DNA from 2 places in the Streptomyces sp. 2A115 genome. Region 2 is predicted to be linked to the other one. Evidence: riboswitches for the same ligand, from Rfam matches in the RefSeq annotation. Region 2 holds a riboswitch; the other holds the start of a gene.
The links. A riboswitch is a leader RNA that binds a small molecule or an ion and turns the genes downstream of it on or off. The one in region 2 is predicted to bind cyclic di-AMP.

Region 1: linked by a shared signal. The riboswitch ahead of ACTWQR_RS11330 (transglycosylase SLT domain-containing protein) and the one ahead of ACTWQR_RS32195 (M23 family metallopeptidase) in region 2 are both predicted to bind cyclic di-AMP.

Annotation. Positions count from the first base shown of each region.
Region 1 is NZ_JBQQCG010000009.1:176,536-180,984, forward strand. Features, by position in the region: gene fahA (fumarylacetoacetase) at 1-936, opposite strand, end outside; gene ACTWQR_RS11325 (HAD family hydrolase) at 1,570-2,442, shown strand; gene ACTWQR_RS11330 (transglycosylase SLT domain-containing protein) at 2,436-3,200, opposite strand; cyclic di-AMP (ydaO/yuaA leader) riboswitch at 3,203-3,360, opposite strand; gene ACTWQR_RS11335 (polyprenyl synthetase family protein) at 4,243-4,449, shown strand, end outside.
Region 2 is NZ_JBQQCG010000044.1:81,771-86,219, reverse strand. Features, by position in the region: gene ACTWQR_RS32200 (PrsW family intramembrane metalloprotease) at 1-361, shown strand, start outside; gene ACTWQR_RS32195 (M23 family metallopeptidase) at 606-1,673, opposite strand; cyclic di-AMP (ydaO/yuaA leader) riboswitch at 1,685-1,840, opposite strand; gene ACTWQR_RS32190 (PP2C family protein-serine/threonine phosphatase) at 2,125-3,459, opposite strand; tRNA gene ACTWQR_RS32185 (tRNA-Met) at 3,641-3,714, opposite strand; gene ACTWQR_RS32180 (dihydrofolate reductase family protein) at 3,815-4,449, opposite strand, start outside.

The DNA.
Region 1 (4,449 bases), on a different contig from region 2:
CCAGTACATGGTGGAGAAGGGGGGCTCGGAGACGACGTGGCCGTTGACGGCGACAGAGATGCGCAGGTCGTAGCCGCCGGGGTCCTCCGAGGAGTCGTCCAGGTAGGGGAGGAGGGGGTGGGTGCGCGACGGCGGAGCGATCCGGGCGTCGTCCAGGGCGTCAAGGGGTGTGATCCACGCCGACACCGATGTGGCGAAGGACTTGCCGAGGAAGGGGCCGAGGGGGACGTACTCCCACGCCTGGAGGTCGCGCGCGGACCAGTCGTTGAGGAGGCAGAGGCCGAAGACATGGTCGCGGAAGTCGCTCAGCGGTACGGGCATGCCCATCGCGGAGGGCGCACCGACCACGAAACCGACCTCCGCCTCGATGTCCAGCCGGACGGACGGGCCGAAGATCGGCGCCGGGTCCGTCGGGGCCTTGCGCTGGCCTGAGGGGCGTACGACCTCGGTCCCGGAGACCACGACGGTGCCCGACCGGCCGTGGTAACCGATGGGCAGATGTTTCCAGTTGGGGGTGAGGGAATCGGCGGCGTCGGGACGGAAGATCTGGCCGACATTACGGGCGTGGTTCTCGGAGGCGTAGAAGTCGACGTAGTCCGCGACGTCGAAGGGGAGGTGGAGCGTCACTTCGGAAAGCGGGTGCAGCAGGGGCGCGACGGTTTCGCGGTGGGCCGGCACCGTCACCCAGGCGGTGAGCGCGCGCCGCACGTCCGACCACGTCCTACGGCCTGCCGCGAGCAACGGGTTCAGTGAGGGGCGGGCGAGGAGGGCGGCGTACGGGGAGCCGAGTTCCACGGCTGCGGCACCCGCGTCCAGAACGTGGCCCCCCAGCCGGACGCCGACGCTCCGCCGGTCGGAATCGCCCAGGGAGAACACGCCGTACGGAAGATTGTGCGGGCCGAAGAGATCGCCCTCGGGGACATCGAAGGGGGGCATGGGGTGCTGCCTCGCTTTCCGGGTGGGTGAGGCACACGTTACGGGACCGACACACGCTCGCCGCGGTCTCAAGGCATCTTGCGGTGCGCGTTCGTCTGGCCGACGGCAGGACGGAGAGACTGGAGCGGCCCGTCGAGGGGCTGTTGCGCATCGGTGCCGGATCGGCCTCTCCGCCGCCGTGCTGATCCCGACCGACGAAAAGGTCGTGGTGCTGATCGCCGAGCGTCAGGTGGAACTCGCGGGAAGATTGCTGTTCCCGAGGGAGGATGCTGGGCTTCCGCGCCGCTTCGCCAGGAAGCAGGGCCCGCGCGAACTCAGCGTGGAGCAGGGCATACCCAGCCGGGCGGCCGCCTTCTCGGAGTCGTGCGGCCGATCGGTCGATCGGTCGATCGGTCGATCGGCCGACCGCACGACCGCACGACCGCACGACCGCACGACCGATCGACCAACTGGCGGACCGTCGGACCGTCGGTCTGGCAGGTGTGGACAGGCGGGGTTTCAACTCAGGGGTGTGCGGCTGAGATGGGGGCGGTGTGGGCTGGGTTCGTGCGGTGGCCAGGGCAGTTGACGAGATACCGGACGTCGTCCGGTTCCCGTCGGGTCGATGCGCCGTTCGGTCCGTATTCTCTGATCATGGCCGCACCGACTGAATATGCACTTATCGCCACTGACCTGGACGGAACGCTGCTGCGCGGCGACGACACCCTTTCCGATCGGTCACGAGCCGCGTTGGCGATGGCGGTCGAGGCGGGCGCCCGGCACCTCGTGGTGACGGGGCGCCCGGCGCCGCGCGTACGGCCGTTGCTGGACGAACTGGGTGGCCAGGGACTGGCGGTGTGCGCGCAGGGGGCGCAGTTGTACGACGCCGGGACCGACCGGATGGTGTGGTCGGTCACCCTGGACCGGGAGTTGGCCGAGACGGCGCTCGGGAAGATCGAGGCGGAGGTCGGGGAGGTGTACGCGGCCGTGGACCAGGACGGGGTCGACGGCCTGACTCTGATCGAGCCGGGTTACGAGATGCCGCACCCGACGCTCCCGGCGGTACGCGTCATCCGGCGCGACGACCTCTGGGCGGACGCCATCAGCAAGGTGCTGCTGCGCCACCCGCTGCTGTCCGACGACGAGTTGGCGTCCGCGGCGCGCGGAGCGGTCGGTTCCCTCGCCACCGTCACAATGTCCGGCCCCGGCACCGTCGAACTCCAGCCATGCGGCGTGACCAAGGCGACGGGGCTCGCCCTGGCCGCCGAACACCTTGGTCTCACCCGCTTCGCCACGATCGCCTTCGGGGACATGCCCAATGACATTCCGATGTTCAGGTGGGCGGCCCACGGCGTCGCGATGGCCAACGCCCACCCCGAACTCAAGGCGGTGGCCCAAGAGGAGACGCTGTCGAACGAGGAGGACGGGGTCGCGGTAGTGCTGGAGAAGCTGTTCTCCCGCCCGCGGCCCCGTCCGCAGCACCGTAAGCAGCCTCTCCCACAGGCTGCTTACGGGCCTGCTCAGTAAGGCCCGTTGACGTTGTCGATCGAGCCGTACCTCGCGGCGGCGTAGTTGCAGGCTGCCGTGATGTTCGCGACCGGGTCGAAGGCGTCCAGTGCTGTACCGGGCACGTGGTAGGTGCTGAAGGTCGGAGCGATGACCTGCAGGAGGCCCTTGGACGGCGTCCCGGCCGCGGCGTTGGAGTCCCAGTTGTTGATGGCCAGCGGGTTTCCGGACGACTCGCGCATGACGTTGCGGTAGATGCCGTCGTAGCTGCCCGGGATGCCGTTCTGGGCCATGACGTCCAGTGACTCCTTGATCCAGCCGTCGAGGTCGTTCGTGTACGTCTTCGCGGAGGCGGGGGTGACAGTGGACGCCGCGGACTTGGTGGTCTGCGTGGTGGCCGTGGTCGGCTTCGTCTTATTTGCTGACTTTTGGGATTTTTTCGTGCCGACCGTCAGAGTGAGGCCCGGGTGAATCATCGACGGGTTGTCGCCGATGACCGCGCGGTTGGCCTGGTACAGCGTCTTCCAGCTCCCGCTCGTGGCGTGCTTTCGCGCGATCTTGGACAGGGTGTCGCCCGCGGCCACCTTGTACGTAACGAGCTCGACCTGCGGGACTGCGGCTTGCGCGACCTGTGCGGTCTGCGCCGGCTGTGCGGCGGCGTGCGCGCCGGTCGCCCCCACGATCGGAAGCGCGAGCGCGGCTCCGCCCGTTCCGGCGGCGACGACGCCGCGGGTGAGGGAGCGGGCTTTCGGGCGGCGGTGTTTACCTCGTGCGGCCATGGTGATTTCCTCTCCGGCGCCTGCGAGGTGAGCTGTCGGGTTCGGGCGGGAGATGCCCGGCCGCACGCTGAGTGCGACTTCACCCCGAGCCGTTCCGGCATCCGGATCGGCGACTTACCTGGGTCCCCCGCTCCTGCCGTGGCGTGGGTGATGGGTGGGTTCCGGGCGGCGGCAGGATTCGGCGGTCCGTCCGGATCGACGAGAACGTATGCGAGAGCACATGGAGGGAACAAGGCCTGAATCGGCGATGCGATGTGTCTGACCTCGTATTGGGGAGGGGGAAATCGCCCGATTACTCCGGAACACAATATTCAACTTGCTTTATGCAAAGGGGAAGTGGTCGAGTGCGGCGTATCGCCCGCTCCGTCCGCACGTGACTCATTTCACGTGAACAAGTGCCAACAAAGCGGCAATGGGGGCAACTCGGGCATAACGTTCCGGGAGTCAAGGCGGCCGAGTTCCCGTACGTGTGGCCCATGGGATCGGGATGCGGGGGTGAACCCCCGCTCTCGCCAACCGGGTTGGTGCCGCGGGCGACGCCCCGTGGTCCAGAGTCCGTTGGTCGATGCCTCGTGGTCGCGGGGCGGCTGGACGGTCACCCTGCGCGAGTGGCCTGCCCACCGGATACTGCCCGGCCCCGAGGCGTGGCCGGTCGCGCGGAAGTGGATCCGTGCGCCGGGGGTCGGCGAGTGCGACACGAGCGCGAGCCGAGTGTCGGCGTTGTCGCCGCCGTCCGCGAGGCGGCGCACTCGGCGGCCGGCCCTCGGCATCCGGATTGGATCGGTTTCGATCACTTCAAGAGGTAAAAACATCACTTCATGAAATGTCTACGTCTTTCGGGTGGTATCAGAAGATCAAGAACATACCTTCCGTGATCCGATACTGCCCGGCTGGGACCGGTGGGCGCTCACCGTGATCGAAAGGCGACCGGATACGCTGACTTGAGTGCCAGCAGCGACACATCGACAAACACTTCCAGCACACAGCGCACCCAGAGCATCCAGAGACCGCCGTTGAGAGCGTCAGCAGACAGGAGACCCTCGTGACCGTCGTCGGGCCGTTCGGGCTGAGCGTGCGGGACCAGGCTCTCGAAGCCGATGTCCAGGCCGGATTGGCGGCTGTCGAGGAGGGCCTGCTCGAGGCCACCAAGAGCGAGGTCCCGTTCATCACGGAGGCCGCGCAGCACCTCGTACGTGCGGGCGGGAAGCGGTTCCGGCCGCTGCTCGTGATGCTCGCCGCGCAGTTCGGC
Region 2 (4,449 bases):
GCCCGAGCCGTTCGTCCTCGGCTCGATGAAGGCGCGGCGGATGGCCCGCGAGTACGCGACCCAATACGGCGGGCGCGCGGCGGGCCGGGCCGTCGCGGAGTACGAGTCGTACGCGACGTCGCTGGCCTTCCTGCGCCACCGGGGGCGCAGCGGCAAGGCCGGCAGCGACTTCGTCGCACGCGAGCAGGAACTGCTCCACGAGCTGTGGGCCCGCCGCGAGGCGGCCCGCCCTGCCCTGGCGTACGCGGCCCGGGCCACGGCTCCGGCGCCCGTGGCGCCGCCGTGGCCGGTGTACGGGTACCCGTACGGGCAGACGGCGGCGTACCCCGCGTACCCCGCGTACAACCCCTACCGCTCCTAGACCTGGAGCGCTCGGAGGTTCCCAAGGGAGTCGGGCCGGACGTGGCTCGGCGCGTCAGGCCAAGGCTCTGCGCGACCTCGTCCAGCGCGGCCAGGACGCGCCGCCCCCGCTTCGACTCCAGGTGCGACCAGGGCGTCGGCCCGATTGCACGTCAACAGCCGTACGTGCGGAGGGGTCCGTACATACGGATCCCTCCGCACGTACGGACCCCTCAATGGCGGGACCTACAAGCCACCGCCGTTGCCTACGGGTTGAGCCCCTTGCTCCGCAGCCACGCCATCGGGTCGATCCCGTCGCCGCCGCTCGTGTGGACCTCCAGGTGAAGGTGCGCCCCGGTGACGTTGCCGGTCGCGCCCACGCGCCCGATGACGTCGCCCGTGTTGACCTTCTGCCCGACGCTGACGCTGATGGACGACTGGTGGGCGTACCAGAGCTCCGTGCCGTCGTCGAGGGCGACCTTCGTGAGGTAGCCGTACGAACCGTTCCAGCCGGCCTCGGTGACGGTGCCGCTGTGGATCGCCTTCAGCGGCGTACCCGTGGGAGCGGCGAAGTCCAGACCCGTGTGGGTGCCTGAGGACCACAGCGAGCCGGACTGACCGAAGGTCGAGGTGATCGTGTACGAGGAGGTCGGCAGCGTGAACTGCTTGGCGAGCTCGGCGAGACGCGCGGCCTCCGCCTTCGCCGCGGCCTCCTCCGCCGCCTTCTTCTTGGCTGCGGCGGCCTTGGCCTCGGCCTCCTCGGCGGCCTTGGCGGCCTGATCGGCGGCCTTCTTCGCGGCGGCGGCCTCGGCGGCCTCCTGGGCCTCGCGGTCCACCTGGTCCTGCTGCTGCTCCGCCTGGAGCAGGATGCGGGAGCGCAGGGCCTCGCCCGCGTCCCCGCTGCCCTGCTCGGTGTCGGCGGTGGTCAGGCCGGCGCTGCTGAGCGGTGTGCTGGAGCCTTCGGGGGCGTCGGTCTCGTCGTCCGAGATCAGCGAGCCCACGGACGGCAGGTCGGGTATCGAGATCGACACCGGCGGCTTGCCGGTCTGCGCGGTGGCCATGCCACCCGCGCCGACGGCGGCTATGACACCGACGCCCAGAACGGTCGAGCTGCGTGCGAGTCCTCCGCCGCGCTGCTTGGAAACACGGTGCCTGCCGCGTACGGGACGGAGGGAATCCGCGGTGGGGTTCCACTCCTCCCAGGTGTCCTCGTCCTTGCGAACGCCGTAAGCGAAGACGTCGAGCCTCTTGTCACCCGAGATCTCGGACGGTGTATCACCCGGCAACTCACTTGGTGCGAACGAGGGTTGGGGAGCAGGGCGGTTGGACGCCACGTGGGCGCACTCCTTTCCTTCCTTCTCGCCTACCGGGTTAGCTGACGGGTTCGGAGCAGGAAGGTCTCCTACGCGCGTCAACCGCGGTATCCTCACCGCGAAAAACGCCCGATTCACCCCAATTAGTGGTTCCCCGGTTCCCTTGCGGGATTCGGCGCGTGCGCACGGAGCCGACTCTTGTGACGGCTGGGACGACCGCGCTGCGTTATCGAACGTTAATAGACCCGGGCACTGGATTCCAAGCTGTTCCGAGTGATCGTTAACGCTCTTGGCCTGGACTTACAGGTCACGAGCGGGGTAAATCGGGCGAGTTGATCGACATTCAGCTCTGCGCACTTTGTTGATGGAGTGTCACTTGTTATGCACAGGGGCGTCACACGACTACCACCGGTGATAAAAGGGCCAACGGATACGACCGCGTCCTCAGACCTCCGCCCTCAGACCTCCGCCTTCACGGCCGCCGTACGGCGAGCAGCGCCATGTCGTCCGTCGCCCCGCCCCCGGTGTGACGGAGGACGTCGTCCACCACCGCGGCGAGCAACGCGTCCGGCCCGGCGAAGAGCCGCCCCGACAGCCGCGTCGCCGGATCGTAGAAGACACCCCGCTCGTCCCGCGCCTCGGACAGCCCGTCAGTGTAGAAGAGCAGCATGGCCCCGCTCGGGAACCCTTCCTCCAGGGCGCGGTCGGGCCAGGTGCCCAACTCGCCCATCCCGAGCGGCAGTGCGGGCTCCGCCGCCGCGAGCATGCGCGGTCTTCCCCCTCCGTCCAGCAGGAGGGGGCCGGGGTGGCCGCGGTGGAGGAGGCGTACGACTCCGTCGCCGTGCGGGATCTCGGCGAGCACCGCGGTGGTGAAGCCCTCGAAGGCGTCGAGGCCCTCCCGCCGGGTGCCCTCACGCGCGAGCGCCCGCTCCAGCCGCTGCGCGACCGCCTCCAGGGTGGCCTCGTGCTCGGCGGCCTCCCGGAAGGCCCCGATGACGACGGCCACGGCGGCGACCGCGCCCATGCCCTTGCCCCGTACGTCGCCCACGATGAGCCGTACGCCGTGCGGGGTGTCCTGCACCGCGTACAGGTCGCCCCCGATGAACGCGTCCGCCTGCGCCGCCTCGTACCGCGCCGCGATCTCCAACCCGCCGATCCGCGCGGCCGGTTCGGGCAGGACGGCCCGCTGGGCCGCCTCGGCGATCTCGCGTGCGGAGGCCAGTTGCTCGCTGCCCCGCCGTACGAGGATGTTGATGAGGACGGCCAGGACGGCGACCGTCGCCACGGTGACCACCTCGGTGATCGCGTCGACGTGCCAGACGATGCCGAGTACGACGTGGACCGCGAGGACCGAGACGAGGGCCAGGGCGCCGATGAGCACCGTGCCGCGCAGCGAGAAGAGCGGGGCGGCGACGAGCGGGGCAGCCGTGAAAAGGGGAGCCGCGGTGAACTCCGACGGCGTGAGGTAGTCGTAGACGATCCCGGCCACGATGAGCAGTGCGGGCAGCACGCGGACGAAGGCCCGCGCGTATGAGATCTTGCGGCCTTCGTGCACCCCGCTGCCTCCGGGCAGCCCGTGGCCTCCGGGCAGCCCGTGGCCTCCAGACGTCCCGTGGCCTCCGTGCAGCCCGTGGCCTCCGGACATCCCGCCGCCTCCGGGCATCCTCCGGCGTTCGGGCTCGACGGGCACCGGGCTGTCGCCCACTCCCGGATCGGGCACGGGGTCCTCGGGCCTGCGTCCGCCGGCCCGGGAGTACGGCTCCTGATCCTCCCCCTGCTCCCGCTCCTCCGCCTCTCCAGGCCCCACCACGCGTCTCCTGCCCTTCACCGCCCTGCGTTCAGGCTTCCCGGAGCGGGGGTGGAGGGCGAGTGGGCGGGGACCGGGCGGGTGAGGGCAAGGGGCTGAGCGAGGCGCCCGTGTGGCACGCGGAACCGGGAAAAACACTTAGGGCCGGGACCCCAATGGGATCCCGGCCCTAAGCCTTCAGTAGCGGGGACAGGATTTGAACCTGCGACCTCTGGGTTATGAGCCCAGCGAGCTACCGAGCTGCTCCACCCCGCGCCGTTGAAACCAACTATACGCCATCTGCGGGACCCGAAGCACACAGGTTTCCGTCGCCGGGCCTTCACCGGTGTTTTACCTGGGTTCTGCGGGGCGGCGCTCAGCCGAGATGACGGTTGGGCGCCTTCGCCGAGGCCTCGTACTCGGGGAGCACAAGGACATCGACGCCCTCCGCGGCGAGCAGCCCGCTCCCGTCCGCCGAGGTCACGAACGTGTCCGGCTCGCGCCAGGCGGTGACGACCCGGCGTACGCCCGCGTCGAGGATCAGCCGGGCGCATGGGGCGGGCCTGGAGGCGCGGCGGGCGCACGGTTCCAGGCTGCTGTAGACCGTGGCGGTGGCGAGGCGCGGGTCGGCGGGGTCGAGCTTGGCGAGCGCGGCTTCCTCGGCGTGCGACACCGGGTCGGACTCTCGGGAGTGGCCGCGGGCCAGCTCCGTACCGTCGGCCGCGACGATCACCGCCCCGACACTGAACGCCGTCCGCGAGGGCGGGCAGTCGGCCGCGAGTTCACAGGCAAGGCCCAGCCACCGGTGGTCGGCGGCGGAGGGAGCGCTTCCGGTACCGGGCGCGGTGGGGACGTACCGCATGAGTACGACATCTCCGACAGGCCGTGTCTCCAGCAGCCGCATCCGGTTCCGGGGTCCGCCCGGATATCCCCCCGGCCCGAACAGCCGTGGTGCGTCCGGCTCCCCCACGACGAGCGGCGCGACGGCGAGCTGCAGTTCGTCCGCGAGCC